Regions from separate parts of the Photobacterium sp. GSS17 genome, predicted to be linked through region 3. Evidence: riboswitches for the same ligand, from Rfam matches in the RefSeq annotation. Region 3 holds a riboswitch; each other region holds the start of a gene.
The links. A riboswitch is a leader RNA that binds a small molecule or an ion and turns the genes downstream of it on or off. The one in region 3 is predicted to bind thiamine pyrophosphate.
Positions count from the first base shown of each region.

Region 1: it holds a riboswitch for thiamine pyrophosphate, as region 3 does, so the genes downstream of both, thiD (bifunctional hydroxymethylpyrimidine kinase/phosphomethylpyrimidine kinase) here and thiB (thiamine ABC transporter substrate binding subunit) in region 3, are expected to answer to the same signal.
Region 2: it holds a riboswitch for thiamine pyrophosphate, as region 3 does, so the genes downstream of both, thiC (phosphomethylpyrimidine synthase ThiC) here and thiB (thiamine ABC transporter substrate binding subunit) in region 3, are expected to answer to the same signal.

Region 1 is NZ_CP117518.1:1,051,220-1,061,186, forward strand. Features, by position in the region: gene PGW97_RS21230 (hypothetical protein) at 317-808, opposite strand; gene PGW97_RS21235 (PhnA domain-containing protein) at 1,063-1,626, shown strand; gene PGW97_RS21240 (GNAT family N-acetyltransferase) at 1,715-2,263, opposite strand; gene PGW97_RS21245 (GNAT family N-acetyltransferase) at 2,394-2,831, opposite strand; gene PGW97_RS21250 (DUF4144 family protein) at 3,037-3,372, opposite strand; gene PGW97_RS21255 (hypothetical protein) at 3,636-3,974, opposite strand; gene PGW97_RS21260 (S66 family peptidase) at 3,977-4,987, opposite strand; gene PGW97_RS21265 (GFA family protein) at 5,027-5,446, opposite strand; TPP riboswitch at 5,979-6,075, shown strand; gene thiD (bifunctional hydroxymethylpyrimidine kinase/phosphomethylpyrimidine kinase) at 6,147-6,974, shown strand; gene PGW97_RS21275 (ABC transporter ATP-binding protein) at 6,981-7,736, shown strand; partial or broken gene PGW97_RS21280 (ABC transporter permease) at 7,891-8,619, shown strand; gene PGW97_RS21285 (ABC transporter substrate-binding protein) at 8,655-9,602, shown strand; gene tenA (thiaminase II) at 9,730-9,967, shown strand, end outside.
Region 2 is NZ_CP117517.1:3,509,425-3,519,391, forward strand. Features, by position in the region: gene PGW97_RS16065 (HesA/MoeB/ThiF family protein) at 1-129, opposite strand, end outside; gene thiE (thiamine phosphate synthase) at 132-1,367, opposite strand; gene thiC (phosphomethylpyrimidine synthase ThiC) at 1,367-3,289, opposite strand; TPP riboswitch at 3,408-3,505, opposite strand; gene PGW97_RS16080 (universal stress protein) at 3,575-4,006, opposite strand; gene crcB (fluoride efflux transporter CrcB) at 4,172-4,555, shown strand; tRNA gene PGW97_RS16090 (tRNA-Trp) at 4,790-4,866, opposite strand; tRNA gene PGW97_RS16095 (tRNA-Trp) at 5,181-5,257, opposite strand; tRNA gene PGW97_RS16100 (tRNA-Asp) at 5,294-5,370, opposite strand; rRNA gene rrf (5S ribosomal RNA) at 5,414-5,529, opposite strand; rRNA gene PGW97_RS16110 (23S ribosomal RNA) at 5,646-8,537, opposite strand; tRNA gene PGW97_RS16115 (tRNA-Ala) at 8,805-8,880, opposite strand; tRNA gene PGW97_RS16120 (tRNA-Ile) at 8,921-8,997, opposite strand; rRNA gene PGW97_RS16125 (16S ribosomal RNA) at 9,068-9,967, opposite strand, start outside.
Region 3 is NZ_CP117517.1:387,591-397,557, forward strand. Features, by position in the region: gene thiQ (thiamine ABC transporter ATP-binding protein) at 65-784, opposite strand; gene thiP (thiamine/thiamine pyrophosphate ABC transporter permease ThiP) at 778-2,349, opposite strand; gene thiB (thiamine ABC transporter substrate binding subunit) at 2,385-3,395, opposite strand; TPP riboswitch at 3,464-3,572, opposite strand; gene PGW97_RS01890 (DUF547 domain-containing protein) at 3,671-4,450, opposite strand; gene leuD (3-isopropylmalate dehydratase small subunit) at 4,738-5,340, opposite strand; gene leuC (3-isopropylmalate dehydratase large subunit) at 5,359-6,807, opposite strand; gene leuB (3-isopropylmalate dehydrogenase) at 6,845-7,933, opposite strand; gene leuA (2-isopropylmalate synthase) at 7,936-9,486, opposite strand.

The DNA.
Region 1 (9,967 bases), on a different replicon from region 3:
CTGCGACTGAGTAGCTGAATTTTATTGAAGTCCGGAAGTGACGTTTCCAAGAAGCGTTATATGTCTCGCAACTTGAGGAGCCGCCTCATAATGAGGCTGAAAAGAACAAGTATGCAGGGGCTAATTCGCAGGCCAATGCTACGTGAGCATCAGTAACATTAGCATCAACTACGTCAAGATCGGTGACAAAAAAAGAGGTCACATCAACATACATTGCTTGGACAAGATGAGAGCATAAGAACAATTTACCGTGACGGTGCCTGTTTCAAGGTTCCAAGGGAAGACGCCAGCACGGCAAATTCAAATCAAAGCTCAGCTATTGCCCAATAACTGAGCAAGCCACCTCGTCGATATCAAATGACGCATAGGTATTGCCTAACAGTTCCGCGGCGAGTTTGGGATAAAAACCATTGTCATACGCTAATTTCACATCACCGATACTGATTTTGTAAATGGTCAGTCCTACAGTTTGAACTTCCGACGGAACACAGGCTTTATTGCCTTCTTCGCCAAAACAGACGTCGCCATTACTGGTATCGATGGCACCGCAGGATGTCTCTTCAACGTCAATGCCCAGAGATGCAAGTCGTTGAGCCAGCTCATCCGGTGTGCCAGCCGGAAAATCATCAGGAACCGTAGTGCCTGTCTCATTTTCCAGTGTTGCCAGATCCTTGAAACGGTCTTCACCATCAAGTTTGGCCGACGTAACAGCATAAACATCAGCTTTTCCTGTCAGCGTATCTTTAACATCATCGTCATTACATCCAGTAAGTCCCAGAATACAAAGCAGTACAGCCAGCTTTCTCATAGCATCCCCTGATAGTCTGTTACCTAAATGACAGTTAATTTCTTGTCATAGAAAGCTTAGCTGTTACCACAAATTTATCCCAGTTTAACGCAGAATTTTACTGATTCCGACTGCCGGTGATAAGCCCGATACACACTTTACTCCTGTGATCTTGATCTGGATTCCTTCCCTTTCTGGGATTTAATGGCATAATATTAAACCGAACAACACACTGTATGTGAAATTACCATTACACAATAACGGACAATTTTCCTATGAGTATCGAATCTATTGTTAAGCAGCGTTCTGGTGAACAATGTGAGCTTTGTACCTCCACTGAAGGCCTGAGCGTTTACGAAGTACCAGCGTCTCCAGATGCAACAGCTGGTAGCTGTGTAATGGTTTGTGAGAAATGCCGTTCAGAAATCGAAGATGCGGAAACATTGGATCAAAACCACTGGCGCTGCCTGAACGACAGCATGTGGAGCCAAGAGCCAGCCGTTCAGGTTATGGCTTACCGTATGCTTAACCGCCTGGCTTCTGAAACCTGGGCACAAGATCTGCTGGATATGATGTACTTGGAAGAAGACACTCGTCAGTGGGCTGAAAAAGGTATGTTGTCTGACGAAGACAAGCCTCGCGACGTTAATGGCGTTGAGTTGAAAAAAGGTGACGATGTCACTATCATCAAAGATCTGCCGGTTAAAGGCAGCAGCATGGTCATCAAACAAGGCACTGCGGTTCGTGGTATCAGCGTGACAGATGATCCTAAACACATTCAGGGCAAAGTTAACGGTCAGACAATGTTCATCATTGCTGAATACTGCCGTAAGAAATAAGCTATTTTTCTTGATTTAAAAACAGGCACCTAAAGTGCCTGTTTTTTCTTCTGCTTAAGGGAAAGACTCACGTCATCATATTTTCGGATCAATATGAATGTGAAGACTGCCAATTTTTTATCAGCAAACCATACAATGCAGAATCTGATACTTTGCCGTCAATAATCCATCTTTCAGGCAGGTACCCTTCCTTTATAAAGCCCAAACGTTCCAGCAATCGAGCGGAACCGAAATTAGCAGGATCAATTTCCGCTTCCAATCTGTTCAGGGCCATGGTTGTGAAAGCGTATGTCACAAGAGCCGATGTCGCCTCCAGCGCAATGCCTTTTCCCCAACTTGACTTTGCGATTCCAAATCCTAATTCAGCCCGCTTCGATTCCTCATGTATTTTAAACAACATACATTTCCCATGCAGCTCACCTGAATCACGCGCAAAGATACCCAACGTCAGGCTTTCCCTACGCTCATTTGCCAAATGGGCATCATGGATAAATGCATGTGCTTGATCGATAGTGCGCCACGGTGAACCATCCCAATATTCCATAACTGCAGGGTCAGAGAATATATCAAATAAGGAGTCACTATCTGTGTGCGCTAATGGACGTAATACGAGTCGTTCTGTTTCTATATTTAACACCGTTCTTCCCTCAGCTATTTAGCAACATTCTCAAACGCATTTAAAACAACCACTATTGAAGATGGATAATAATGGTATTCATACTGTGGATAAAAATGACTGAATTTCTTGCGTTTGGATGAATAACGCCTTACATCACACTAGTGAAATCGTAGAAAATATCATCTTCGCTGAGAATCTGTAAGCCCAATGACTGATATAACGCAATAGCAGGAAGATTATTTTTAAACGCACTCAGTGACAATACCTTATTTTTTCTATGCGCTTCTTCTGATAACCGAATTAAAACCTTTCGCCCAATGCCTTTTCGTTGATACTCAGGAAAAAGAATCAACAAATGTACATGCAGGTGAGTGTCAGTGTATTTATAACAGACATAACCACATCGCTGGCCATTTTGCGTTAGCCAGTAAAACCAATCAGGGTGAAGCCTGTTTTGGTATCTCTCTTGCTGAAAGTCTTCGTCCCATCCAATTGCTTCAGAAATGATTGGCATCATACCTTGTTTATAAAAAGTGAAGGTAGATCTGACATCCTCTTGGTCCATCGTTTCAAAATGCACTTCCATCAGACATCCACTCCTTTTGCTGAAGATAAATAAAACAGATATTGTCAACGCCGCACATATCCAGTACGACTTACCACTAACGTCAAAACGTCAAGGGTACAATTAGCATCAGAACCTTATCCATTTCCGGTCCACTGACACATATCGCCCTTTCCATCCTGTTTCATTTACTTATTGGTTATTCTTTTCTGCGCTCTATATGCATTTAAGCCATTTCATCCAGAGCCCTGACAGCCTCTTCGATCGTTGCAAAGTTGGATTTCGCCGCACAACAGAAACCCGAGCATGATTGATGCAGCTGCACATAACTCAACATTTCCGTCAACGTTAGCTGACGCCCGGTCGGTATCAATGCCGCCTGCTGGCTAGCCAATGCTTGCGGTACAAAGAGCATTCCTTTGGAATCAATCAGAACATCTTCTTCCTGATAACCCAGCGCATGCAAGTCAGTGTCTTCGGCCCATGCTTGCTCACCAGAAACATATACCAACTCAGAATCACCGGCATATTTGAGCACCGCAGGCCAATTAACGTTTGTCATGTCGCATACCTTGAACATGTTTTAACAACTTTATTAATCTCACGATCTGCATAAAAAGACTAAATCACAACGCCTTATCCCTGTTAAAAACAGAAACAACACGCCTGATGGCTGGCAGTATAGCGAATTTTCTTCACCGTTGATGTCCTACACTGCTAATGTTCTACATTGCTAAGGTTCTACACTGAAAATGTTTTACACCACGAATAGTCCGCACTGCTAAACGGTCAAGTCGGCTAGCCAGATGCTGACCGTTTGACACTTTACCCACAACGTGATTTCTCTACTAACACCGTATGACGAAGACGGTAGAGGTTAATCGCGGGCAGCACAATAACAGCTTCCATCGGAGTAAAGAGCAAACATGATAGCAGAGTTTCCTTAAATCCGATGGTATTGACACACAGACCTCCTTGTTTGGCTCTTTGATGTAATCGAACATTCGCCCAAAACAGCACCAAAGCAAGATTCCCTAACACGAAAAGATAGCCGAACAGCCATTTCGGGCTATCAAAACTATATAAAATCAAGAGGGTAATACTGATAGCAAGCAGAATCCAAAGGCCGTATAACCCCAATACCAAACGATAGAGGTTCCGCATCCTCACTGTTCCAACCACGGTCCCCGCAGCGATACCGTTTCGGCATCAAAATCAATATCAGCTTTGACACCCAATGGCGTCACTAACATCGGATGTGTATGACAACTGTCAAAGCCATTGAGAATGGGCATTTCCTGATCGTTCAACACTTCCTGCAATACTGCCAGAGGGGTACGTCCGGTTCCTCGATGATTAAAAAGCTCATGTTTACCCAAAATAATGGCGGAAACACGATCAAAAACGCCGCAAAGCTTCAAATGACAAAATGATCGCTCAACGGTTTCAATTCCTTTCAGTGAGTCTTCCAGCAAAAGAATGTCACCTTCCCTAACCTCTGGCATAAACTCACTGCCCCAAATCCCTGTCATGGTATTCAGGTTACCGCCAATGATTCTACCGGACACCGTTCCTGTACCCAGAAACTCCCACCGATTGTCATGGGTTGACTTAGGCGCAGTCTGTTTTTCCCAGTCAATCATTTCCTCGCTCCACTGTGCAGGCACACTGTAGGTAAAGGATTGCTGACGTTCAGAACATAGCAAATCACGAAAGGATGCAAATGTTTTATCCACCAAAGGGGGAAGCTCACCCATCGAGGCCACCAAAGCCGGACCATAGAAGGTAATCAGGCCAGTTTTGGCATAAATACCGAGCAGTAACGCGGTGACATCGGAGTAACCGATGATGATTTTGGGATCGCGTTTCAGCGCCTCATAGTCAATATACGGCAATAACGCATTACTGTTACTTCCCCCAATTGTCGACATAATGCAGCGTACACTCGGGTCACGAATCAATGTGTTCAGTTCACTTACCCGCTCCGCAATCGTCCCCGACCGATAATGATCGCTGCATCCGGTTAATTGTCCGGCTTTGAGCACAAACCCTTGCTGTTCAAGATAGGCTTTTGCGCGCATAAAACGTGTTGGGGCAAACGCGGTGGCTGGGGATGAAGGTGAAAAGAAACCAATCGTATCTCCAGCTTTCAATGGCTTAGGTAAAATAACGTCCATGTTTTCTCCGTACTAAGTGGATATTGAATAGACTCGATATCAGGCACCAGGTTGTTTATCAAATGTCGGCATCCCTTCCGGAATCTGGTACCAGCTCAGTTTTTCACTGACCCAAACGTGCATGGTCGGCGCAAAAACCGTATCGTCAATCATGCCAACCGGTTTCAACTTCAGCTTGATAACGTCCGGTTCTTCCGGATTGAAATGAAAAATCCGATTTCCACAGCCGGAACAAAATTTAGCGTTGTTTCTGTTACCACTCTCAGCCAAGCGTCCCCACTCATGCATCGTCCCGGAAAATTCAATGTCTGCGGCGGACACAATTGCTGTCACACTAAAAGGGCTGGTTGCCAGTTTCTGGCATTCACGGCAATGGCAGGCAATCACTTTCTTCGGTGGTGCTGATAATTTGTAAGTGACCTGACCACACTGACAACTTGCTTCGATCGGATAGCCCATTTTCATTCTCCTTCATGACGGGGTATACAGATATGCCGTTTTGCAACCAAATATTCATCACGATGAATATTCCTTTGCACTATGCCTGAGTCGCCGGTTATTGAAAAGGTGAGGACACATTTAATTCCCAGCAAGTTCAACCCCACATTCTGAGAGCAATGACGCAACCCCCATCAGAAGGAAACATTCATACACAGGCAGCTCCCCTATTAAGGTTGCAGGTAAGGTTACAGGTAAGATTGCAGGCTTATCTCCCGGTAGCAGAGAAAACGGGTGAAAACAGAGCAAAACCAATAGAACGTTTTTATCGCAACAGATCGCAAAAATGGAATACCGCACTGCAGCTAATACTTTGAAAGATTGAGGTTGATCGAGCGACAGGCAACTAACAATAGACATGTTGAAACACAGAATTTTCATCTGTTGTTATTGCTGATTGTTCTAAAAGGTGTTTAAATCAATTTACTTCAGGCGTAAGTCTGAAAAACAATTTAATATTTTCCGGTTTTCGTTTATCTACCGGAAAATCGAAGACTGTTAGTCGGGGAGCCTTGTGCTGAGACCACTCTGTGGGACCCGTTGAACCTGATCCATTTAGCAATGGCGTAGGGAACTAGCTGAATATCAGATCCCACTCTCCCTCACCGGAATCACTGGGCATATCTCTGGCATTAGCTACCTACGCAAGACTGAGGTAGTTATGGCCAATATTTCCAACACTCCAATTACACTCACTATCGCAGGCTCAGACAGCGGTGGTGGCGCAGGCATTCAGGCCGACATTAAGGCTATTTCAGCCACAGGCGGCTACGCCTGCTCCGTTATCACCGCCCTGACGGCACAAAACACCATAGGTGTAACCGGCATTCTGGGTATCGAGCCGGCATTCGTCGAGCAACAACTTGATGCCGTATTCAGTGACCTTCACATCAAAGCCGTAAAAATCGGCATGCTCAGCGACACGAACATTATCCGTGCCGTCGCGCGGAAACTGCGCGAATTTCAACCTGAATTCCTGGTCATTGATCCGGTCATGGTTGCCACCAGCGGGGATCTTCTGCTGCAGGAAGATGCCATTACCACGCTGAAAACGGAATTGCTTCCTTTAGCCACAGTGATCACCCCCAACCTGCCGGAAGCCGCGGCACTGACGCAATTACCGATCCCAGAAAATGAATCGGATATGGAAGCGATGATAGGTGCGCTTCGCACATTAGGGGCACAATCTGTGCTGCTCAAAGGGGGACACCTGGAGAGTGACAAGAACAGTACCGACCTGCTAATCACGGGCACCGATGTTCTCCGCTTTAGCCAACCTCGAGTTGCAACACGTAACACCCATGGCACAGGGTGTACTCTGTCAGCCGCCATTGCTTCGTTTCTGGCTCAAGGCTACCCACTGGCGAAAGCTGTGGGGCACGCCAAGCAGTACATCACACTGGCCATTCAGCATGCGGATGCGCTGACTATCGGTGAAGGACATGGCCCGGTTCACCATTTTTTTGCCGGTCATTATCAACCTGAGTGATCCCGTATGAGTCAATTCTCAACTGGGTGCTCCGTAGACATCCGGCAACTCACCCTGCGGTATCGGGATGCCAACCAACCGCTCTTCTCGTCTCTGGATCTGTCTCTACCGGCGGGTGAGTGGACCTGCCTGCTCGGCAGAAGTGGCTGTGGCAAAACAACCCTCCTCAGATATCTGGCCGGGTTACTGGAAGATCAGGTTGAATGGACGGGCGAGCTGACACCGCACAACCGTCAGCCGACAGCGAATAATATTGCTTACATGGCACAGCAGGATTTACTGCTGCCTTGGCTCAACGTACTGGACAACGTCTGCCTGAGTGCCCGTTTTAATCAGCCGCATAAACCTGACTCCGACAAAGCGCGGCAACTGCTCGCGGCTGTTGGACTGGCTGAGCGTGCATCTGCCATGCCGGATCAATTATCCGGCGGTATGCGTCAGCGCGTTGCGCTGGCGCGAACACTAATGCAGGACAAACCACTGGTACTGATGGATGAACCCTTCTCCGCTCTGGATGCGGTTACCCGCCATAAGCTTCAGACGCTTTCCGCTAATTTGCTGAAAGGCAAAACCGTTTTGTTGATCACGCACGATCCGCAGGAAGCATTGCGGCTCGGTCATCACATTCATGTAATGTCCGGTTCTCCAGCCCGTTTGGAGACGCTGACTGTACCCCATGCGCGGCCGCCAAGAACCTTTGATGCAGAAATGGCTGAGCATCAACAGATGATTATCACTCAGTTGGAGAATGATTATGGCTGACGGTTTCTCGCCTTCACTCAGCAATGAAGCTGTACAAAGCAAAAAGCCCGGTACAGAGACGCTACAGAATCCGCTGATGCTACAACGCCATAGTGCCGATTCTACGCGTAAGAACCTTACAGGTCGTCAAACTGCCGGGCTTGGGATGCAGCTGATGCGTTTCGGGATCAGTGTAGCTGTCATTCTTGGTCTCTGGCAGTCTTGCGTCACCCTGTTTGAGCTACCGCCTTTTATTTTGCCAGGTCCTCTCGCCGTGTTTACCAAGCTGGTAGAGCGCTTTGATGTACTGTGGCAGCACACACTGGTGACCGGCAGCGAAGTGATTCTTGGCCTGATGCTGGGCCTGACCATGGGACTGTTTTTCGCGCTGCAGATGCTGTTGTTTGCACCGCTGCGCCGTTGGTTATTGCCGATTTTGATCACCAGTCAGGCAATTCCGGTGTTCGCAATCGCGCCTATTCTGATGCTCTGGCTGGGGTACGGTATTGCATCAAAAGTCGTCATGGCAGCACTGATCATCTTTTTTCCGGTCACGACCTGCTGTTACGACGGGTTACGGCACACCCCTCACGGTTACCTGGATCTTGCCAAAACCATGGGAGCAACGCGCTGGCAACTGCTGTGGCGAATCCGACTACCTGCTGCCCTGCCTGCCTTAGCGTCCGGTATTCGGGTTGCTGTCGTGGTCGCGCCGATTGGCGCAGTGATCGGAGAATGGGTCGGCTCCAGTGAGGGACTGGGCTACATCATGCTCCAGGCCAATGCCCGAATGTTTGTTGATGAGATGTTTGCCGCCCTGTTCATTCTGGCTTTCTTCTCGGTCACCCTTTACTTCGCAGCCGATATGCTGCTGAAAAAAGCCATTCCATGGCAAAAACAATAACGTCATTTCGCTTGCACAATCAAAAGGAATACACAATGAAATCCCCGATTAAACCGTCTCACCTGTTAGCGACGCTGCTGTCCCTGACAGCCTTCAATGCGGCCGCTGCCGAAAAAGTGACCCTAATGCTGGACTGGTTCGTAAACCCGAACCACGGCCCAATTATTCTGGCAAAAGAAAAAGGCTGGTTTGCCGAACAAGGTCTGGAGGTCGAGATTCAGGAACCCGCCGATCCGAGTGTGCCGGACAAGCTGGTTGCCGCCGGTAAAATTGATCTGGCCGTGTCGTACCAGAGCACGCTGATTTCATCAACAGCTGCCAAGCTGCCGCTGGTTCGCTCTGCCACACTGATTTCCGGCCCGCTGAACTCACTGATTGTGCTGAATAAGTCGGGAATTCACTCTCTGGCCGATCTGAAAGGTAAAAAGATTGGTGTCGCCATTGGCGGAAATGAAGATGCCACCATCGGCACCATGCTGCGCTCTGCCGGTGCCGAGATGGATAACGTCCAGATTATCAACGTAGGCTGGGCACTGTCTTCATCTCTGGCTTCTGGCAAAGTAGATGCCATCTGGGGCGGATTACGCAACTTCGAACTGAACCAGCTTGAGCTGGAAGGCTACGAGGCGACGGCCTTTTATCCGGAAGAGCACGGCGTTCCTCCTTACGATGAACTGATCTTTGTCGCGAACAAGAACAAATATGATCCTGAGGTTATCGCCAAATTCAACCAGGCGCTGGAAAAAGCCACGGTTTACCTGATCAACCACCCGGAGCAAGCCTGGAAAGAGTTTGTAGCTTACTCTCCAGACACACTGAACAATGATCTAAACCGCCACGCCTGGGAAGATACCCTGACCCGCTTTGCGCTGCGTCCGGGGGCCGTCGAGCTGAAACGCTACGATGACTATGCCGCCTTCATGAAAAAGTTCGACATTATCAAGAGCGTACCGGCCGCTAAAGACTATGTACTGACGTTCTGATTCACCTCGCAGCCCGGCGCAAAACCAGCAAAAACCGCAAACAGCAATTTGCCTGAGTTTAGTGTGATAAGCCGGCACCGGGCTGCGTGCCTTGGCGATAACAAAACACAACCAAGAGAGAATACTGATGGACCATAAAGATCTGATTCAATACTGCCAACAGGACTGGGCAGAATACACCGAGCACGAATTCGTTATTCAGCTTGCGCGTGGTGAGCTGAACAAACACGCCTACCTGCATTACCTGAAACAAGACTTCCTGTTCCTCAAGCACTATTCACGGGCGTATGCACTGGCCATTTACAAGTCAGTCACGCTGGAGGAAATGCGAGAGCCCCTGCCCAGCCTGACAGCTCTGCTGCAAA
Region 2 (9,967 bases), 460 kb from region 3:
CGCCGAGCCCAGTCCACCGGCCCCAACCAGCAGTACCTGCGCCTGACTGAGCTTCGCCTGTCCTGTCTCACCGATTTCCGGCAGCATGATCTGACGGTTGTAACGCAAGAATTCCTGATCGCTTAGCATAGTCAGTCCTGTTGTGAGGGCCGCGGCGTGAGGATCTGGTTGAACGCCGCCACCGCCTGCGCCGGATCCGCCGCCTGCGTCACGGCGCGCACGACCGCGACACTGGTGATCCCGGTACGCCAGACGCGTTCCGCCCGTTCCAGATCAATGCCGCCAATAGCCACCGTCGGGAACGCTTCACCAATCAGTTTCTGATACAGCGCCAGACGACTCAGCCCTTGGGGCTTTGATGGCATCTCTTTGGTGGTGGTCGGGAAGATATGACCCAGGGCGATATAGCTGGGCGCAAACTCTGCCGCCCGCAAAATTTCATAATAACCGTGGGTCGACAGGCCCAGCCGTAATCCGGCCTGCTGGATAGCAGCCAAATCCGCGGTTTCCAAATCTTCCTGGCCGAGGTGTACCCCGTACGCCCGATGCGCAATCGCCAGTTGCCAGTAGTCGTTAATAAACACCTGAGCCTGATGCTGCTCACCGGCCTGAATCACGCGGTCAACCTGCTCAGCCAGATCTGGAGCTGTCGGGTCTTTGATCCGTAGCTGGGTTAGCTTGACGTCCAGTGCCAGCAGTGTTTCTACCCACTGGGCCGTATCCACTACCGGATACAACGCCATCTGTTCGCGGTTCATGGGTGCAAACGGTGCCACCGCGACTTCTGTACTTGTCCAGCCCAGCGCTTGTACTTCCGGGTGGTTCGCCGTCAGCGGACGCGGAAACAACGCTCTGGCCACCGGCCAGCTGACCTCACCATAGCCGTTGGCATGGGTTTCGAGATACCCCCGGGCATGTGCCCGCGCTAGTGTCACGGCATCTTCCAGCGGATAATCCAGTGCCAGCGCAGCCAGCAGCATTGCTCGTTGCGGCTCACTGGCCCCGGCATGGTGGCAGTAAACCGCACGGGCCTCGCCGTTGTGATGCCACATATCGACACAACCGCTGTCCGTCGGCAAACCACACACCACCAGGTTAGGAGTGGCAGCCACTTTCCGCTGCATGTCAGCCACGGCAGGATATGGCGCGATCCATTGATCGCGCACGTCATATCCCATTGCGACAGGTTCGGCGGGGTTAAACGCCACCGCGAACGTACACCCGCCGACCTCCATGTCTACCACTGCCGACTCACTCCAGCCCACACTGACGGGCTCCCCTAACTGATACTTGTCGGCCGCCGCCAGCAGCGGCTCAAGATGCATCAACAAGGGGGTCAGGTGATCGGGTAAACACAACGCGTTCATTAGCTTTCCTCTTCAAGGGGATGGTAGAGCTCGCTTCCCCGGGCACGGAACTCCTGCGCTTTCTGCTGCATCCCTTCCAGCGGATCATCCAGCAGTTTGATCGTCAACGCGGCCTCCTGCTCGAGACCGCTGGCATACTCACGGACTTCCTGAGAGATCTTCATGGAGCAGAATTTCGGCCCGCACATTGAGCAGAAGTGAGCAATTTTGCCGGACTCCTGAGGGAGGGTTTCATCGTGGTAGGCGCGCGCCGTTTCCGGGTCTAAAGCCAGATTAAACTGATCTTCCCAGCGGAACTCAAAACGGGCTTTCGACAATGCGTTGTCCCGCACCTGAGCGCCAGGGTGACCTTTGGCTAAGTCTGCCGCATGGGCGCACAGCTTGTACGTGATCAGACCCACCTTTACGTCTTCCTTGTTCGGCAGCCCCAGATGCTCTTTCGGCGTCACATAACACAGCATGGCACAGCCGTACCAGCCAATCATCGCCGCGCCGATCCCGGAAGTAATGTGGTCGTAGCCCGGCGCAATATCGGTGGTCAGCGGGCCAAGGGTATAGAAAGGCGCTTCGTGGCAGTGCTTGAGCTGCTCTTCCATGTTTTCTTTGATCATGTGCATCGGCACATGCCCCGGCCCTTCAATCATCACCTGTACATCGTATTCCCAGGCAATCTTGGTCAGCTCGCCCAGCGTACGCAGTTCGCTGAACTGGGCCTCATCGTTGGCATCCGCTACCGAGCCCGGACGCAGGCCATCTCCCAGTGACAGAGCGATATCGTACTGAGCACAGATTTCACAAATTTCGCGGAAGTGTTCATACAGGAAGCTTTCTTTGTGGTGTGCCAGACACCACTTGGCCATGATGGAGCCACCACGGGAAACGATGCCGGTCACACGTTTGGCGGTCATCGGGACATAACGCAGCAAGACCCCGGCGTGAATCGTAAAGTAATCGACCCCCTGCTCGGCCTGTTCCAGCAGCGTATCGCGGAACACTTCCCAGTTCAGGTTCTCGGCAATACCGTTCACTTTTTCCAGCGCCTGATACATCGGCACGGTACCGATTGGCACCGGGCTGTTACGGATGATCCACTCACGGGTTTCGTGGATATTACGGCCGGTAGACAGATCCATCACGGTATCGCCGCCCCAGCGGGTCGACCAGACCAGCTTTTCCACTTCCTCTTCAATCGAGGAACTGACCGAGGAGTTACCGATATTGGCATTCACTTTCACCAGGAAATTACGGCCGATGATCATAGGCTCGGATTCCGGGTGGTTGATGTTCGAAGGGATGATCGCACGCCCTTCTGCCACTTCCTGACGAACAAACTCAGGGGTGATATCTTCCGGCAGGTTGGCCCCGAAGTTTTGTCCCGGGTGTTGCTGGGTCAGTACCGCATCGCGATATTCCGCTCGCCCCATGTTTTCCCGGATGGCGATAAATTCCATCTCCGGGGTAATCATTCCCTGACGGGCGTAGTGCAGCTGGGTAACATTCGCGCCGGCTTTGGCACGGCGGATGCGGGCACGCTCACCAAAGCGCAGCTCATCCAGCGTGTCATCCGCCAATCGCTCCTTCGAGTACGCCGAGCTCAGTTCATCCAGCAGTTCAGTATCACCGCGCTCTGCAATCCACTGCTCACGCAGCTTTGGCAGACCGGCATAGATATCAATCGCGTAGTTAGGATCGGTATAGAAACCGGAAGTGTCATAGACTCGGACAGGCTCATTGGGCTCAAAAATCGGGGCGTCTTTGCTACCGCCAACCAGGCTGTCAGCCAGGGTAATTTCCCGCATCGGAACACGAATGTCCTCGCGACTACCAGTGACATAAACCTTTTGGGAATTGGGATAAGCTTGGGTGGTCAGTGAATCGATAAATTGTTTCGCTTCCAGTCTCGCTTGTTTGCGATTCGACATAGCAATTTCCTTGATGTCCGTAAATGGGGAAGTTGCTTATCGGATGGGTGCGTAAACAAGAGACTACACGTAGGGTGTGCAGCATCATCTGGAACAGCAGCTGCGGATGCAGCAATACAGAAGATTTTCTCTTGTTCCCTTCGCAGGTATTAGCCTGATCAGGTTCTACGGATCCCGCAATGCGGTCTCAGCCTATTGGCACTCCGACAAGTTATCATCGAGTATAAGAGCTAATTGTACAGGCAGCAAGCAGCCTTCCGTCTATTTCACTCAGTCTGTGACAGGTCAGACCGTTGCCTGACAAATCAGAACATCACAGCGCGACTGCTGCGACAGTATCTGGCTGATATTGCCATACCACTGAATACCGGGTTTATGTGCACCAATCAGTACCAGATTGGCACCAATTTGCGTGACCAGCTCTACCAGGTGTTTGGCGACATCACCATCGGCAATATGCAGCGCACGCACCTTATACGGCGATGCCTGAGAAAGTGCAGACAACTGCTGAATACGGGTTGCCTGTAAGTCCCTGTGCGCTTCCTCAAGACCCAGCTCAGCATCCAGAAAGCTCACATTCCCCAACCCCGGCTCGACAAACGCCACGTGCAATTCAGCATGGTTCTGCTGCGCAATGACCCCGGCTTTGACCATCAAGGTATGCGCATCACGGTTATCCGGATCTACCGCCAGTAATATTGTCTGATACAGTGCCATCGCTCCCTCCTCCGTTAACCCATTTCGATGTCAGCCCTTTAAGACTCTGAATGCAATCCAAATCACTTCAATCAATGATTGCAGATTTTCCCCGACACAAAGGTGATCCTTGCCCTGTGTTCGTGGTATTAGTATGGCCACTCTTCATCTGCCGTTGTGATATCTATGAGTCAATTACTTTTTTTGGGACTGATCGCCTTAGGCGGCGCATTTGGCGCTTGCTCCCGCTACCTTATCTCTGAGCTGTGTGTGGCCTTATTAGGGCGAGGATTTCCCTATGGCACACTAGCCGTCAACGTAATTGGCTCTCTGATCATGGGAGTGTTGATGTCAGCCATCAATCAAGGCTGGCTAGAAGCGATCCCGGCCCGCCCATTGATTGGTTTAGGCTTTCTGGGCGCCCTGACGACATTTTCCACGTTTTCCATGGATAACGTTGTCTTGTTGCAACAAGGTGAGTTTCTCAAAGTAGGAATTAACATCCTGCTCAATGTGGCTGTCAGCCTAGCCGCCTGCTTTATCGGCTATCAACTCATACTGAAAAGCTGAGTGAATCCGTTACCTTTTCCAGCATCCATCCCAACAACCTCAGTCCCTGACTGAGGTTTGTTTACGCGCCAGACAAGACAAGCTTTACCCCTGACCACAGTTACCCATCCAGTCATCTACCCGCGGCTTCTGTCATACCATATACCTCGGTGATGCCGTTGAGCCTTGGAAACTCTAGACGTAAAAAAGCCCCTGTCTCGCGTCCGTGACGCATAGACTGAGGCCTTATAAAGATGGCAGGGGTGGAGAGATTCGAACTCCCAACACGCGGATTTGGAATCCGCTGCTCTGCCAATTGGAGCTACACCCCTAATATTGTTTACGAAATTATTCTATCGACTCAACGCCAGAGGTCAATGCTGATTGTTTCGGTATTGCTCACAGATTTGATGATGAGCACAACTCTCCGCTCGTCTATCTACTCAATTATTCCTTCATCCTACGCACTTTGCACTGTCTCTCATCGCGCTACGCCAAGCCGGCATCATTCCTTGAGACACTCTCTGAGTACAAAGACAAAAACAAAGACAGACTGAAGAGAAGAAGCATAGGAGAATATCTGCTGAATAGTTTTTCAAATTTCAAATGCAAAAAAGCCCCAGCATTTCTGCTGAGGCTTCAAAAGTGGCAGGGGTGGAGAGATTCGAACTCCCAACACGCGGATTTGGAATCCGCTGCTCTGCCAATTGGAGCTACACCCCTGTAGTTATTTTTAAGACTTAACTTTGTCTGAATAAGTGGCGGAGCGGACGGGACTCGAACCCGCGACCCCCGGCGTGACAGGCCGGTATTCTAACCAACTGAACTACCGCTCCACTCAGGATTAACGTTTGTTCAGAACGTTAACCTAAATTGGGTGCCTGGCGATGTCCTACTCTCACATGGGGAGACCCCACACTACCATCGGCGCTGCTGCGTTTCACGTCTGAGTTCGGCATGGGATCAGGTGGGTCCACAGCGCTATGGTCGCCAGGCAAATTCTTTGATTCACTGCCCGCAGGCCGCAAATCACAATCTTGGAAAAAACTGACTAAAGTCTCAGCACACCATTCAAGTGTTCGTGGAGTCCGTAAAACCCCTTGGGTGTTGTATGGTTAAGCCGCACGGGCAATTAGTACAGGTTAGCTCAACGCCTCACAGCGCTTACACACCCTGCCTATCAACGTTCTAGTCTCGAACAACCCTTCAGAGAGCTTAAAGCTCTGGGGATGACTCATCTTGAGGCTCGCTTCCCGCTTAGATGCTTTCAGCGGTTATCGATTCCGAACTTAGCTACCGGGCAATGCGTCTGGCGACACAACCCGAACACCAGAGGTTCGTCCACTCCGGTCCTCTCGTACTAGGAGCAGCCCCTCTCAATCATCCAACGCCCACGGCAGATAGGGACCGAACTGTCTCACGACGTTCTAAACCCAGCTCGCGTACCACTTTAAATGGCGAACAGCCATACCCTTGGGACCGACTTCAGCCCCAGGATGTGATGAGCCGACATCGAGGTGCCAAACACCGCCGTCGATATGAACTCTTGGGCGGTATCAGCCTGTTATCCCCGGAGTACCTTTTATCCGTTGAGCGATGGCCCTTCCATTCAGAACCACCGGATCACTATGACCTGCTTTCGCACCTGCTCGAACCGTCATTCTCGCAGTCAAGCGGGCTTATGCCATTGCACTAACCTCACGATGTCCGACCGTGATTAGCCCACCTTCGTGCTCCTCCGTTACGCTTTGGGAGGAGACCGCCCCAGTCAAACTACCCACCAGGCACTGTCCGCACCCCCGATAAGGGGGCGACGTTAGAACATCAACACTACAAGGGTGGTATTTCAAGGACGGCTCCACAGATACTGGCGTACCTGCTTCGAAGCCTCCCACCTATCCTACACATGTAGGGTCAATGTTCAGTGCCAAGCTGTAGTAAAGGTTCACGGGGTCTTTCCGTCTAGCCGCGGGTACGCAGCATCTTCACTGCGATTTCAATTTCACTGAGTCTCGGGTGGAGACAGCGTGGCCATCATTACGCCATTCGTGCAGGTCGGAACTTACCCGACAAGGAATTTCGCTACCTTAGGACCGTTATAGTTACGGCCGCCGTTTACCGGGGCTTCGATCAAGAGCTTCTCCCTAAGGATAACCCCATCAATTAACCTTCCGGCACCGGGCAGGCGTCACACCGTATACGTCATCTTTCGATTTTGCACAGTGCTGTGTTTTTAATAAACAGTTGCAGCCACCTGGTATCTGCGACTGCCAGCAGCTCCAAGAGCAAGTCTCTTCACCGCCGGCAGCGTACCTTCTCCCGAAGTTACGGTACCATTTTGCCTAGTTCCTTCACCCGAGTTCTCTCAAGCGCCTTGGTATTCTCTACCCGACCACCTGTGTCGGTTTGGGGTACGATTTCTTGCTATCTGAAGCTTAGAGGCTTTTCCCGGAAGCATGGCATCAATGACTTCAGCACCGTAGTGCCTCGACATCGGGTCTCAGCCTTAAGATGGTCCGGATTTGCCTAAACCATCAGCCTACACCCTTGAACCTGGACAACCGTCGCCAGGCCCACCTAGCCTTCTCCGTCCCCCCATCGCAATAGCAAGAAGTACGGGAATATTAACCCGTTTCCCATCGACTACGCCTTTCGGCCTCGCCTTAGGGGTCGACTCACCCTGCCCCGATTAACGTTGGACAGGAACCCTTGGTCTTCCGGCGAGGAGGTTTTTCACCCCCTTTATCGTTACTCATGTCAGCATTCGCACTTCTGATACCTCCAGCGCCCCTTACAGGACACCTTCAGCGGCTTACAGAACGCTCCCCTACCCAATACGCTAATGCGCATTGCCGCAGCTTCGGTGTATCGCTTAGCCCCGTTAAATCTTCCGCGCAGGCCGACTCGACCAGTGAGCTATTACGCTTTCTTTAAATGATGGCTGCTTCTAAGCCAACATCCTGGCTGTCTGAGCCTTCCCACATCGTTTCCCACTTAGCGATAACTTTGGGACCTTAGCTGGCGGTCTGGGTTGTTTCCCTCTCCACGACGGACGTTAGCACCCGCCGTGTGTCTCCCGGATAGTACTTACTGGTATTCGGAGTTTGCAAAGGGTTGGTAAGTCGGGATGACCCCCTAGCCTTAACAGTGCTCTACCCCCAGTAGTATTCGTCCGAGGCGCTACCTAAATAGCTTTCGGGGAGAACCAGCTATCTCCGAGTTTGATTGGCCTTTCACCCCTAGCCACAAGTCATCCGCTAATTTTTCAACATTAGTCGGTTCGGTCCTCCAGTGCGTGTTACCGCACCTTCAACCTGCCCATGGCTAGATCACTCGGTTTCGGGTCTAATCCCAGCAACTGCACGCCCAGTTAAGACTCGGTTTCCCTACGGCTCCCCTATACGGTTAACCTTGCTACTGAAATTAAGTCGCTGACCCATTATACAAAAGGTACGCAGTCACAGGACAAAGCCTGCTCCTACTGCTTGTACGTACACGGTTTCAGGTTCTATTTCACTCCCCTCACAGGGGTTCTTTTCGCCTTTCCCTCACGGTACTGGTTCACTATCGGTCAGTCAGGAGTATTTAGCCTTGGAGGATGGTCCCCCCATCTTCAGACAAGATAACACGTGTCCCGTCCTACTCGTTTTCACGCCAAATGTGTTGTCGGCTACGGGGCTGTCACCCTGTATCGCTGAGCTTTCCAGCTCATTCGCCTGACACCTAAAGCGCTTAAGGGCTAATCCGGTTTCGCTCGCCGCTACTGCCGGAATCTCGGTTGATTTCTCTTCCTCGGGGTACTTAGATGTTTCAGTTCCCCCGGTTCGCCTCATCAAGCTATGTATTCACTTGATGATAACTGCTTATGCAGCTGGGTTTCCCCATTCGGAAATCGTAGACTCAAGTGGCTCTTACTGCCTCATCTACGCTTATCGCAAGTTAGTACGTCCTTCATCGCCTCTGACTGCCCAGGCATCCACCGTGTACGCTTAGTCACTTAACCATACAACCCCAAGAGGTTTCGTATGTTCAAACAACCAAGGTTTTTCCATCTGAGTTAAGATGGTTAGTTTGTTTTGCCGGACTCTTCTTACACAAGACACTTGAATGTGTATTGCTTGAGAACTCGTTTCTCTTTCGAGAAACAATAATTTCGATTCGTATGAATCGAATTACTAGTCAGCTTTCCAGATTGTTAAAGAGCATGTGTCGTTATCTCCAACGAGATAACACCACTGTTTAAAGATTCTCAGGGAAAACCCTTAAAGAGTGGTGGAGCTAAGCAGGATCGAACTGCTGACCTCCTGCGTGCAAGGCAGGCGCTCTCCCAGCTGAGCTATAGCCCCAACGTTTCCGATGCCTCACCAGCTTCCTTTGGGCAGGAAGTGGTGGGTCTGAGTGGACTTGAACCACCGACCTCACCCTTATCAGGGGTGCGCTCTAACCACCTGAGCTACAGACCCAGCATCGTTTCGCTCTTCACATTTTAACCAAGCAATCTGTGTGGACACTACGCAAAGCGCAGTCTTTAGGTAAGGAGGTGATCCAGCCCCAGGTTCCCCTAGGGCTACCTTGTTACGACTTCACCCCAGTCATGAACCACACCGTGGTAAACGCCCTCCCGAAGGTTAAGCTATCTACTTCTGGTGCAGCCCACTCCCATGGTGTGACGGGCGGTGTGTACAAGGCCCGGGAACGTATTCACCGTGGCATTCTGATCCACGATTACTAGCGATTCCGACTTCATGGAGTCGAGTTGCAGACTCCAATCCGGACTACGACATACTTTGTGGGATTCGCTCCACCTCGCGGTCTTGCTGCCCTCTGTATATGCCATTGTAGCACGTGTGTAGCCCTACTCGTAAGGGCCATGATGACTTGACGTCGTCCCCACCTTCCTCCGGTTTATCACCGGCAGTCTCCCTGGAGTTCCCACCCGAAGTGCTGGCAAACAAGGATAAGGGTTGCGCTCGTTGCGGGACTTAACCCAACATTTCACAACACGAGCTGACGACAGCCATGCAGCACCTGTCTCAGAGTTCCCGAAGGCACCAAAGCATCTCTGCTAAGTTCTCTGGATGTCAAGAGTAGGTAAGGTTCTTCGCGTTGCATCGAATTAAACCACATGCTCCACCGCTTGTGCGGGCCCCCGTCAATTCATTTGAGTTTTAATCTTGCGACCGTACTCCCCAGGCGGTCTACTTAACGCGTTAGCTCCGAAAGCCAGTGTTCAAGACACCAACCTCCAAGTAGACATCGTTTACGGCGTGGACTACCAGGGTATCTAATCCTGTTTGCTCCCCACGCTTTCGCATCTGAGCGTCAGTCTTTGTCCAGGGGGCCGCCTTCGCCACCGGTATTCCTTCAGATCTCTACGCATTTCACCGCTACACCTGAAATTCTACCCCCCTCTACAAGACTCTAGCCTGCCAG
Region 3 (9,967 bases):
ACAGAGAAAACCGGTTCTCCTGTCAGCCGGATCTTACCGGCCGCAACCAGCATCACAGCATGGGTTAAACGCCCAGATACTGCTTCAGTTTTTTATCTTCCGGCCTGCCCAGCACTTGTTGGGCAGGCCCAAACACTCGCACTTCCCCCTGTTCGATAAAGGCACATTTATCCGCGATTTTCAGCGCGTCCTCCGGACTGTGCGTGACCATCACTACGGTGGTGAGCTGCTCGCGTGCCAGTTTCTGGACCAGCTGGAGCATGTCGTTGCGCAGTGCCGGGTCGAGGGCGGAGAAAGGCTCATCCAACAGCAGCAGCGGCCGTTGGCGGATCAGGCAGCGTGCCAGCGCAACCCGCTGGCGCTGGCCACCGGACAGCTGTTCCGGCAGGCGATCGAGATAGCTCTGTAACCCGACCCGGGCCGCCGCGATCACGACCTGCTCTTTTTCCTCTCGGCTGAGCCGAAGGCCGGGATGCAGGCCAAGACCGATGTTTTCAAAGACAGTCAGATGCGGGAACAGGTTGTGCTCCTGAAACAGGATCGACAACGGACGCCGGGCTGGAGGGACGGCGATAACCGGTTGGCCGTCGATGGTCAGGCTGCCGCTGTCCGGTTCAAGAAAACCGGCAACCATCGCCAGCAGGGTACTTTTGCCAGCCCCGCTCGGACCGAGCAGGGCGACGATATCCCCCTTTTCAGCCTGCAAGTCAAAGCACAGTTGGGTCGTGCGATCGCGGTGCATCGGGTCAGTGTAAGCGTGGCTCAGTTGGGTCAGGGTCAGCATGAAGGTGTCCGAATCAGCAGTTTTTCAACCAGCGTAAAGAGCCCGAGGCTCAGGAGTAACAGGATCAGGGCTGCTACCGCAGCAGCATCCATCTGGTAGCTGCCCAGTAGGTGTAGCAAATAGAGAGGCAGGGTCTGGAAATCCTGACTGCCGAACAGGGCGATGGCGCTCAGATCCCCGAGCGACAGGACAAAGCCGATTGCCATTGCCTGCGACAACGGTTTTTTCAGCGCGCGCCATTCGACCAATTGCAGACGGCGCAGGCCGTGCATGCCTAGGCTGTGGCACAGCGGATCATACTGCTGGGCGACATGAAGCATCGGCTGGCTCAGGGTTTTCAGCACATACGGTAGCGCCATCAGGGCGTTGACCGCAACCACCACCCAGAATGCCGCCCCGAAGGCATCGGTAAACTGGCGCAGCAGCAGGAACAGGCCGGTGCTGATCACCAGCCCCGGGGTAACCAAGATCACGGTGCCGATCAGCTCCAGGCCATCCGCCCGCCATCGGGCGCGATGCAATCGCCATTGGCGGCTGGTCAGCAGAATGGCTATCCCGCCAAGCAGGGCCAGCAGGCAAGAGCCAAGGGCGATTTGCAGCGAGTGGCTGATCGCCTGCCACAGAGAGGGATCCTGAAGCAGCGTCAGGGTTTGCGGGTTCAGCCCGGCACTGATCACCGCCAGCAGCGGTGGCAGTACCAGCAGCAACACCAGGCTGAGCCAGAACCAGTCCCAGACCTTGCTGGCCAGGCTGTCGAACTGATCTGGACGCGGTTTTCCGGTGGACTGGCTGGAGGTCGCCAGCGGCTTGGCCAGACGCTGGGTTAGCAGCACCAGGCTGCAGCACAGCAGCATTTGCCACAGTGCCAGCAGGGCTCCGCCAGCGAGATCGAAGTCATAACGCAGCGCCTGATAGATCGCCAGCTCAATGGTTGTGGCCTTGGGGCCGCCACCCAGTGCCATGATGACCGCAAAACTGGTAAAGCACAGCATAAAGACCAGCCCGGCAGCATGGGGAAGCTGCTGGCGCAAACGCGGCCAGGCAACAAAACGGAAAGTCTGCCAGCTCGACAGGCCAAGGTGGCTGGCCAGCTGATGCTGTTCATAGGGAATGCCTTCCAGACACTGGTGCAGCAGGCGGGTGGCCAGCGGCAGATTGAGGAAGACGTGGGCCAGCAGGATGCCCTGCAAACCATAAATGGAGAACGGCTTGTCACCGGTCAGCGACACCAGCCACTGGGTGAGCAGGCCGTTGTTGCCGTAAATCGCCAGCAGGCCAAAGACCGCCACCAATACCGGCAACACCAGCGTCATGGCAAATAGCCTGAGCAGCATAGCCTTGCCGGGAAAACGGCGGCGGGACAGGGCGTAGGCGACCGGAATGGCCGGCAGCACGCTGAACAGGGTCGACAGGAACGCCTGCCAAAAGGAGAAGCGGGTGACATGGCGCAGATACGGATCCTGCCACAGGCTGATGAATTGCAGGTCGCTGGCCTGGCTGATCAGGGCGCCCAGCGCGCCCAGTACTAACAGGCTGATCAACCCGGCCGTGATCAGGCCGGGCATTGGGGTGGTGCGATGTGTCAAGATTACGTGCCTGTTTACTGAGTCAGAGCGTGTTGCCATTCACGGATCCAGTTGCGGCGCTGGGTCGCGATCTCATCGGCCGTGAATTCCAGCGCTTTAGCGGGCAGCGTCAGCTGCTCAAAACCTGCTGGCAGGGCTTGCTGGGTGACCGGGTACATCCAGTTACCGGTTGGGATCACCTGCTGGAAGGTGTCGCTCAGCATGAAGGCCAGGAACTGATCGGCCAGCTTCTGGTTATCGCTACCCTTCAGCTTGGCGGCAACTTCAACTTGCATGTAATGGCCTTCGCTGAAATCCGCGGCCTTGTATTTGGCGTCGTTTTCCGCGATCAGGTGATAAGCCGGCGAGGTGGTGTAGGACAGCACCATATCAGATTCCCCTTTCAGGAACATGCTGTAGGCTTCCGACCAGCCTTTGGTGACCGTGACGGTTTTCTTGGCAAGCTGCTGCCAGGCTTCACCGGCTTTGTCACCGTAGACTGATTTCACCCACAGCATCAGACCCTGGCCCGGCGTGGAGGTGCGTGGATCCTGATAGATGATCTTCAGATCGTCACGCTTAACCAGTTCATCAAGGCTTTTCGGCGGATTCTTCAGCTTGCTGCTGTCGTAGATAAAGGCAAAATACCCATAATCAAAAGGCACGAATGTGCTGTCTTGCCAGCCAGTTGGCAGCGCCAGTGCTGGCATGGTCAGGTGATGCTCGGCCAGCAGGCCGGTTTTTTTGGCTTCGCTGATCAGGTTGTTATCCAGACCCAGCAGAATATCGGCCTTGGTGTTTTTTCCTTCCAGACGCACCCGGTTCAGAATTGATACTCCGTCATCCAGGGCCACGAATTCCAGGTTACAGCCGCATTCGGCTTCAAAGGCTTTTTCCACAGCCGGTCCCGGTCCCCACTCCGAAGCAAAGGAGCTGTAGGTGTATACTGTCAGGGTGTTGTCATCGGCCCAGGCGGTGCCCGCGGCGAGAGAAAGGGTCAAAATAGGTAGTAGCTTATTCACTGTACGCTCCTGATACGCTTGCATCCGGCAAGAGAGGGGAAATTAGGGGCACAGGGTTGAGAGCTGGCAGCCTCATGCTGCCGTGATAAGGCAAACTATCGGGGTCTCAATTCCTACGCCAGTGCTAACTGGATCAGGTTCTGTGGGTTTTGCTGCCGCAATCTCAGTCCGGAACGGTGCCAGACACCCCATGAGAACAAGGCGCTATTGTAATCTGCGCTGCGCCCGGTTGCTACCCCTGATACTGCTGGGAGCCTCCGCTCACTCGCCGCGGTTGCCGCGAGGGGCATAAGAGGGCCTCAGCGGGCTTCGTTCAGCGCCCAGTTGTAGTCATAGCGAACGTGATTGAGTTGCACCGGTTGTTGGCGGTATTGATTGAGGTGTGCCTGCAGCTGGCTAAGATTGCCGAAATCGCTGGCGTACCAGTCATAAATTGAGGACAGGCGCACCTTATCCTGTTCAACTGCCACGCCCTTGCGACTGTTGATAAAACGCTTGGCGGATTGTTCCAGCAGCGCGTCATGGTTGGCGGCGGTGAAGGCTTGCGGCTGGAGATCCGGGCAGCCCAGACTGGCGCAGTTGACCACGTAATGAATGCGTGGATCGCGCCAGATAGGGCGCAGGATCCGGTGCTCAATGTCATTGAGGGTCAGCTTTTGACCGGCAATGGTAATCAGCGTCTCGTCCCACGGTCCGAAGCTGAACAAGCCGCCCAGCTTGGTGATGGAAGAGACCGGGTAGTTATCCAGAATCAGCTTCACGGTCAGGGCGTTATAGAGGTTAACCCAGTAGGCGAACTGCTCATTCCGGTTCAGCCAACGGGGATCTTGCCCTGCCAAATCACGCAGGTAGTGGCCCAGTTCATAGCGATCGGTATCGTTGACCTGACGGTAGCGGAACAGGGTTTGTTGGGGGGAAACCACCAGATACTTATCCAGCAGTTGCTGCCAGCGGCTGTGATCGATGGTGGTGCTGCTGGTGGGTTGGCTGGCCTGCCAGTACGGCCAGAGGTCGGCTTTGGGGGCGGCCATACTGCCGTTCGACAGCAGGAGCAGGGCTAAGGCAATGAGCAAACGCATGGGATGTCCTTGTATACAGATGTGACGTGATCAAGTGTAGATGACCGGCGAATCGCTGATATCTTTCCACGTTCCCGACGTTTTTCCACTGTTCCTGTTCCTGTTCTTGTTCTTGTTTGTGTTGTCTGTTCGTACGCTCTGTTTGCGTATGGCTGTTCAGGGCTCGAACGTTGTGGCATGTCCGCCCTCTGGTGATACCGGCTGACACCGCGAACAGGGGCCGGAACGAAACAGCCCCGAGCAAGCTCGGGGCTGATGAAACTGGCGTTGTGTGATGTTCCTGAAGGTTACGCCAGGAAGGCCGGAATTCGGCTTTCATACTCGGCGATCTTGTCTTCGTGCTGCAGCGTCAGGCCGATATTATCCAGGCCGTTCAGCAGGCAATGACGGCGGAACTCGTCAATCTCAAAGTGATATTGTTTGCCGTTCGCGCTGACGGTCATGGTTTCCAGATCCACTATGATTTCTGCCCCTTCGGTCGCAGCCACAAACTGGAACAGTTCGTCGACTTCTGCTTCGCTCAGGCGAACCGGTACCATCTGGTTGTTGATCGAGTTACCGTAGAAAATGTCAGCAAAGCTCGGTGCAATCATCACTTTGATGCCGTAATCGGCCAGCGCCCACGGGGCGTGCTCACGGGATGAACCGCACCCGAAGTTTTCCCGCGCCAGCAGAATGCTGGCACCCTGATAGCGCGGCGCGTTCATGACAAAGCCCGGGTTAGGCTGTTCACCGGCATCATCCAGAAAACGCCAGTCATGAAACAGGTGCTTGCCGAAACCGGTACGGGTGACTTTCTGCAAAAACTGCTTCGGGATAATGGCATCGGTATCCACGTTGGCAGCATCCAGAGGAACTACCAGGCCGGTATGTTGTTTAAATCCTGTCATTACTTTCGTTCCTTCTGATTATGCTGTCGCAGCTTCTGGTTCCAGCTCGCGGATATCGACAAAGTGGCCAGCACACGCCGCGGCGGCAGCCATGGCCGGGCTGACCAGGTGCGTGCGGCCATCACGGCCCTGACGGCCTTCGAAGTTACGGTTGCTGGTGGATGCGCAGCGCTCTCCCGGGCCCAGACGGTCGTTGTTCATCGCCAGACACATCGAGCAGCCCGGCAGACGCCATTCAAAACCGGCTTCAATAAAGATCTTATCCAGCCCTTCTTGCTCGGCCTGCGCTTTCACCTGCTCTGAACCCGGTACCACCAGGGCCTGAACGTTCGGGGCGACTTTACGGCCTTTAGCAATGGCCGCGGCAGCGCGCATGTCTTCAATGCGTGAGTTGGTGCATGAACCGATAAAGACTTTGTCGATTGAAAAATCAGACAGCTTTTTGCCGGCTTCCAGCCCCATGTAGGCCAGTGCTTTTTCCGCGGAGGCTTTTTCAACCGGGTCGCTGAAGTCTGCCGGAGACGGAATTGGCTCGTCCACGGCAATTACCTGGCCCGGGTTGGTTCCCCAGGTGATCTGCGGTTTGATGTCTTTGGCATTCAGAGTGACCACGGCGTCGTATGCGGCTCCGGCATCGGTTTTCAGGGTCTGCCAGTAGGTGATTGCAGCATCCCAGTCAGCGCCGGTCGGGGCAAAGTGTCGGCCCTTGACGTAGTCGAACGTGGTCTGGTCTGGCGCGATCAGGCCGGCTTTGGCGCCCAGCTCAATCGCCATGTTACATACTGTCATCCGGCCTTCCATCGACAGGTCGGTGATCGCCTCGCCACAGAATTCGACCACATAACCGGTTCCGCCCGCGGCGGTGGTTTTGCCGATGATCGCCAGCACGATATCTTTCGCGGTGATACCCGGTGCCACTTTGCCTTTGACCTCGATTTTCATGGTCTTGGCGCGAGACTGCTTGAGGGTCTGGGTCGCCAAGACGTGCTCAACTTCGGAGGTGCCGATGCCGAAAGCCAGCGAGCCGAAGGCGCCGTGAGTGGCGGTGTGGGAATCGCCACACACGATGGTCATCCCCGGCAGGGTAATCCCCAACTCCGGCCCCATCACGTGCACGATACCCTGATATTTGTGGTTCAGGTCGTACAGAGTGACCCCGAACTCTTCACAGTTCTTGGCCAGCGTTTCCATCTGGATCCGGGCCATCTCGCCGGAGGCTTTGATGTCTTTGGTCTGGGTTGAGACGTTATGATCCATGGTGGCAAAGGTTTTGCCGACCTGGCGTACCGGACGGCCTTTTTCGCGCAGGCCGTCAAAGGCCTGCGGTGAGGTGACTTCATGCACTAGGTGACGGTCGATATACAGGATCGGGGTTTCGCCTTCGGCCGCGACGGCGACATGGGCATCGTAAACTTTCTGGTAAAGCGTCCTTGGCGCTTGTGTCTCTGGCGCGTTAGTTGTCGACATTGTGGTTTGCTCCCTGTTTTTATAATGTCCGGGCGATTTAGGCCTGGCGAATATAGTGGGCGATGCGGTCACCCATTTCGCTGGTGCTCAGCGCCGGGCTGTTACCGGCTAGATCGGCGGTCAGCTCGCCAGCTTCCAGCGCCTGTGAAACGGCCTGTTCAATCGCGCGAGCTGCCTGCTCTTCGCCCAGGCTGTAACGCAGCATCAGTGCTGCCGACAGAATTTGTGCCACCGGGTTGGCGATGTTTTTACCGGCAATATCCGGTGCTGAGCCGCCTGCTGGCTCGTACATGCCGAACTTGTCCTGGTTCAGGCTGGCAGAAGGCAGCATCCCCATTGAGCCGGTGATCATGGCGCATTCATCGGAAATGATGTCACCGAAAATGTTGGAGCACAGCATGACGTCAAATTGCGCCGGATCTTTGATCAGCTGCATGGTCGCGTTGTCGATGTACATGTGGCTCAGGCTCACGTCCGGGTAGTCTTTGGCAATCTCTTCCACCACTTCACGCCACAGAATTGAGCTTTGCAGCACGTTCGCTTTATCAATCGAGCATACTTTTTTGCCGCGCAGCTTGGCTGATTCAAACGCGATCCGGGCAATGCGCTCAATCTCGTAGCGGTGGTAGATCTCAGTATCAAAGGCTTTTTCTTCCGGCCCTGACCCTTCGCGCCCTTTTGGCTGGCCGAAGTAAATGCCGCCGGTCAGCTCGCGCACCACCACGATGTCAAAACCACGCTCGGAAATGTCAGCTCGCAGCGGGGAAAAACGCTCTAGACCCGTATGGATTTGCGCCGGACGCAGGTTGCAAAACAGCTGGAAATGCTTGCGCAGTGGCAGCAACGCGCCGCGCTCCGGCTGATCATTGGGTGGCAGGTGTTCCCATTTCGGGCCGCCGACTGAGCCAAACAAGATCGCGTCTGCCGCTTCACAGCCTTTCAGGGTCGCTTCTGGTAACGGACAGCCGTGGTTGTCGATGGCAATGCCACCGACATCGTATTCTTTGCAATTCAGGGTAAAGCCGAATTTTTCCTGCGCGGCATCCAACACTTTGTGGGCTTGCTGCATGACTTCCGGGCCAATGCCGTCACCCGGTAAAACGGCGATATTGTAAGTACCTGCCATGGTTATACTGTCTCCATATGGGATTTTTGTTTGATTTGTTCGATTTGCTCTGCGCGGTGGATGCTGTTGATCACATGCAGCAATGCCTGACCTGAGGCCTCGACAATGTCGGTAGCCAGGCCGGTACCGTGGTACTTACGGCCTTTGTAGTTGGCAATAATATCGGCCTGGCCCAGGCCATCTTCCCCTTCACCTTTGGCGGTCAGGTCGAATTTATCCAGCACGATCTCGTAGCCGGTCAGGCGGTAAATACATTGGTACAGGGCGTCGACCGGGCCGTTACCGACCGCGGCCTCACATTTTTCTTCATCCCCGCACTGCAGTTTGATACTGGTGGTCGCCATCACGCTGCCGGACTGAACGCTCAGGTAGTTCAGCTTGTAGAAATCGTCTTCTTCACGCAGGTTGGCAAAATACATCAACGCTTCCAGATCGTAGTCGAACACCTGACCCTTGCGGTCTGCCAGCTTCAGGAAGTCGGCGTACAGGGTATCCAGATCGTATTCGTTCTCGTTGTAGCCCATGGTGTCCATGTGGCTTTTTACGGCGGCACGGCCGGAGCGGGATGTCAGGTTCAGCGCCTGGTTTTTCAGGCCGATGGATTCCGGCGTCATGATTTCGTAAGTGTTCTTGTTCTTCAGCATGCCGTCCTGATGGATACCGGACGAGTGGCTGAAGGCATTGGCACCGACAATCGCTTTGTTGGCCTGAATCGGCATGTTGCACAGCTGGCTGACCAGCTTGCTGGTCCGTGAGATCTCGTCATGTTTGATACCGGTATCGACCCCCAGGAACTCGGCGCGGGTCTTGATGATCATCGCAATCTCTTCCAGCGCACAGTTACCGGCCCGTTCACCAATACCGTTAATGGTCCCTTCAACCTGGCGGGCACCTGCCTGCACCGCAGCCATGGAGTTGGCTACTGACATGCCCAGATCGTCGTGACAGTGCACGGAAATCACGGCTTTATCGATATTCGGCACGCGGTTGAACAGCTGAGTGATGATGCCGCCAAATTCGTTAGGTAGGGTATAGCCGACGGTGTCCGGGATGTTCACTGTCGTGGCCCCGGCATTGATGGCCGCTTCCACCATCCGGCACAGGTTATCGATAGGTGTACGGCCAGCATCTTCACAGGAAAACTCGACATCATCAGTGTACTTGCGGGCACGCTTCACTGCTGCGACGCCCATCTCGATGACGTCATCGTAGCTGCGGCGCAGTTTGTCTTGGACGTGGATGGTTGACGTAGAAATAAAGGTATGAATTCGGAAGGCTTCGGCCACTTTCAGGGATTCGGCGGCCACATCAATGTCGTTGGCGACGGCGCGGGACAAGGCGCAGACCCGGCTGTTTTTGATGTGCTTGGCAATGGTCTGCACCGATTCAAAATCACCCGGCGAGGAAACGGGGAACCCGGCCTCAATAACATCGACCCCCAAGCGCTCCAGTGCGTAAGCGATTTGCAGTTTTTCCCTGACCGTCAGACTGGCGGACAACGCCTGTTCGCCGTCACGCAAAGTGGTATCGAAAATGATGACCTGATTGTTCATAGCTGCTTCCTTTTATTGGCCTGCCTGTAATGGCTTGGTCTGCGTCCGCTTGCGCCGGCCTCATATACGAAAAACCCGCGCATATTGCGCGGGTTTTGTGAATTCTTAGTGGTGTTGTTTCTCACCCATAAGCTACCCGCGCGAACTGGTCACGATAAGGAGGAGGCTTAGGAGAATTGATGAGAAACGCATTTTCATGTTTGCAATATTATCCGAGTAATTGGTTAACAAATGAATACCAAACAGACAGGCTGAGCGTCAACTACTAATTTCATGTTTATTTTATGTTCAGTTCGATTCAGTGAATAGTTCTGTTTGGTTTACAAAAACCAGTGGAGTTCACTGGTTTTTGCTGACACGGATCCGGTCAAACCAGCATAAACCCATCTCCGGGTGCCAAGTGAAAACAACGGGCAACGCGGGCGTGAAGATTGTCATTGAGCTTCCGTCAAAGCGTCACTGCGCTGTCATATCCCTTTCT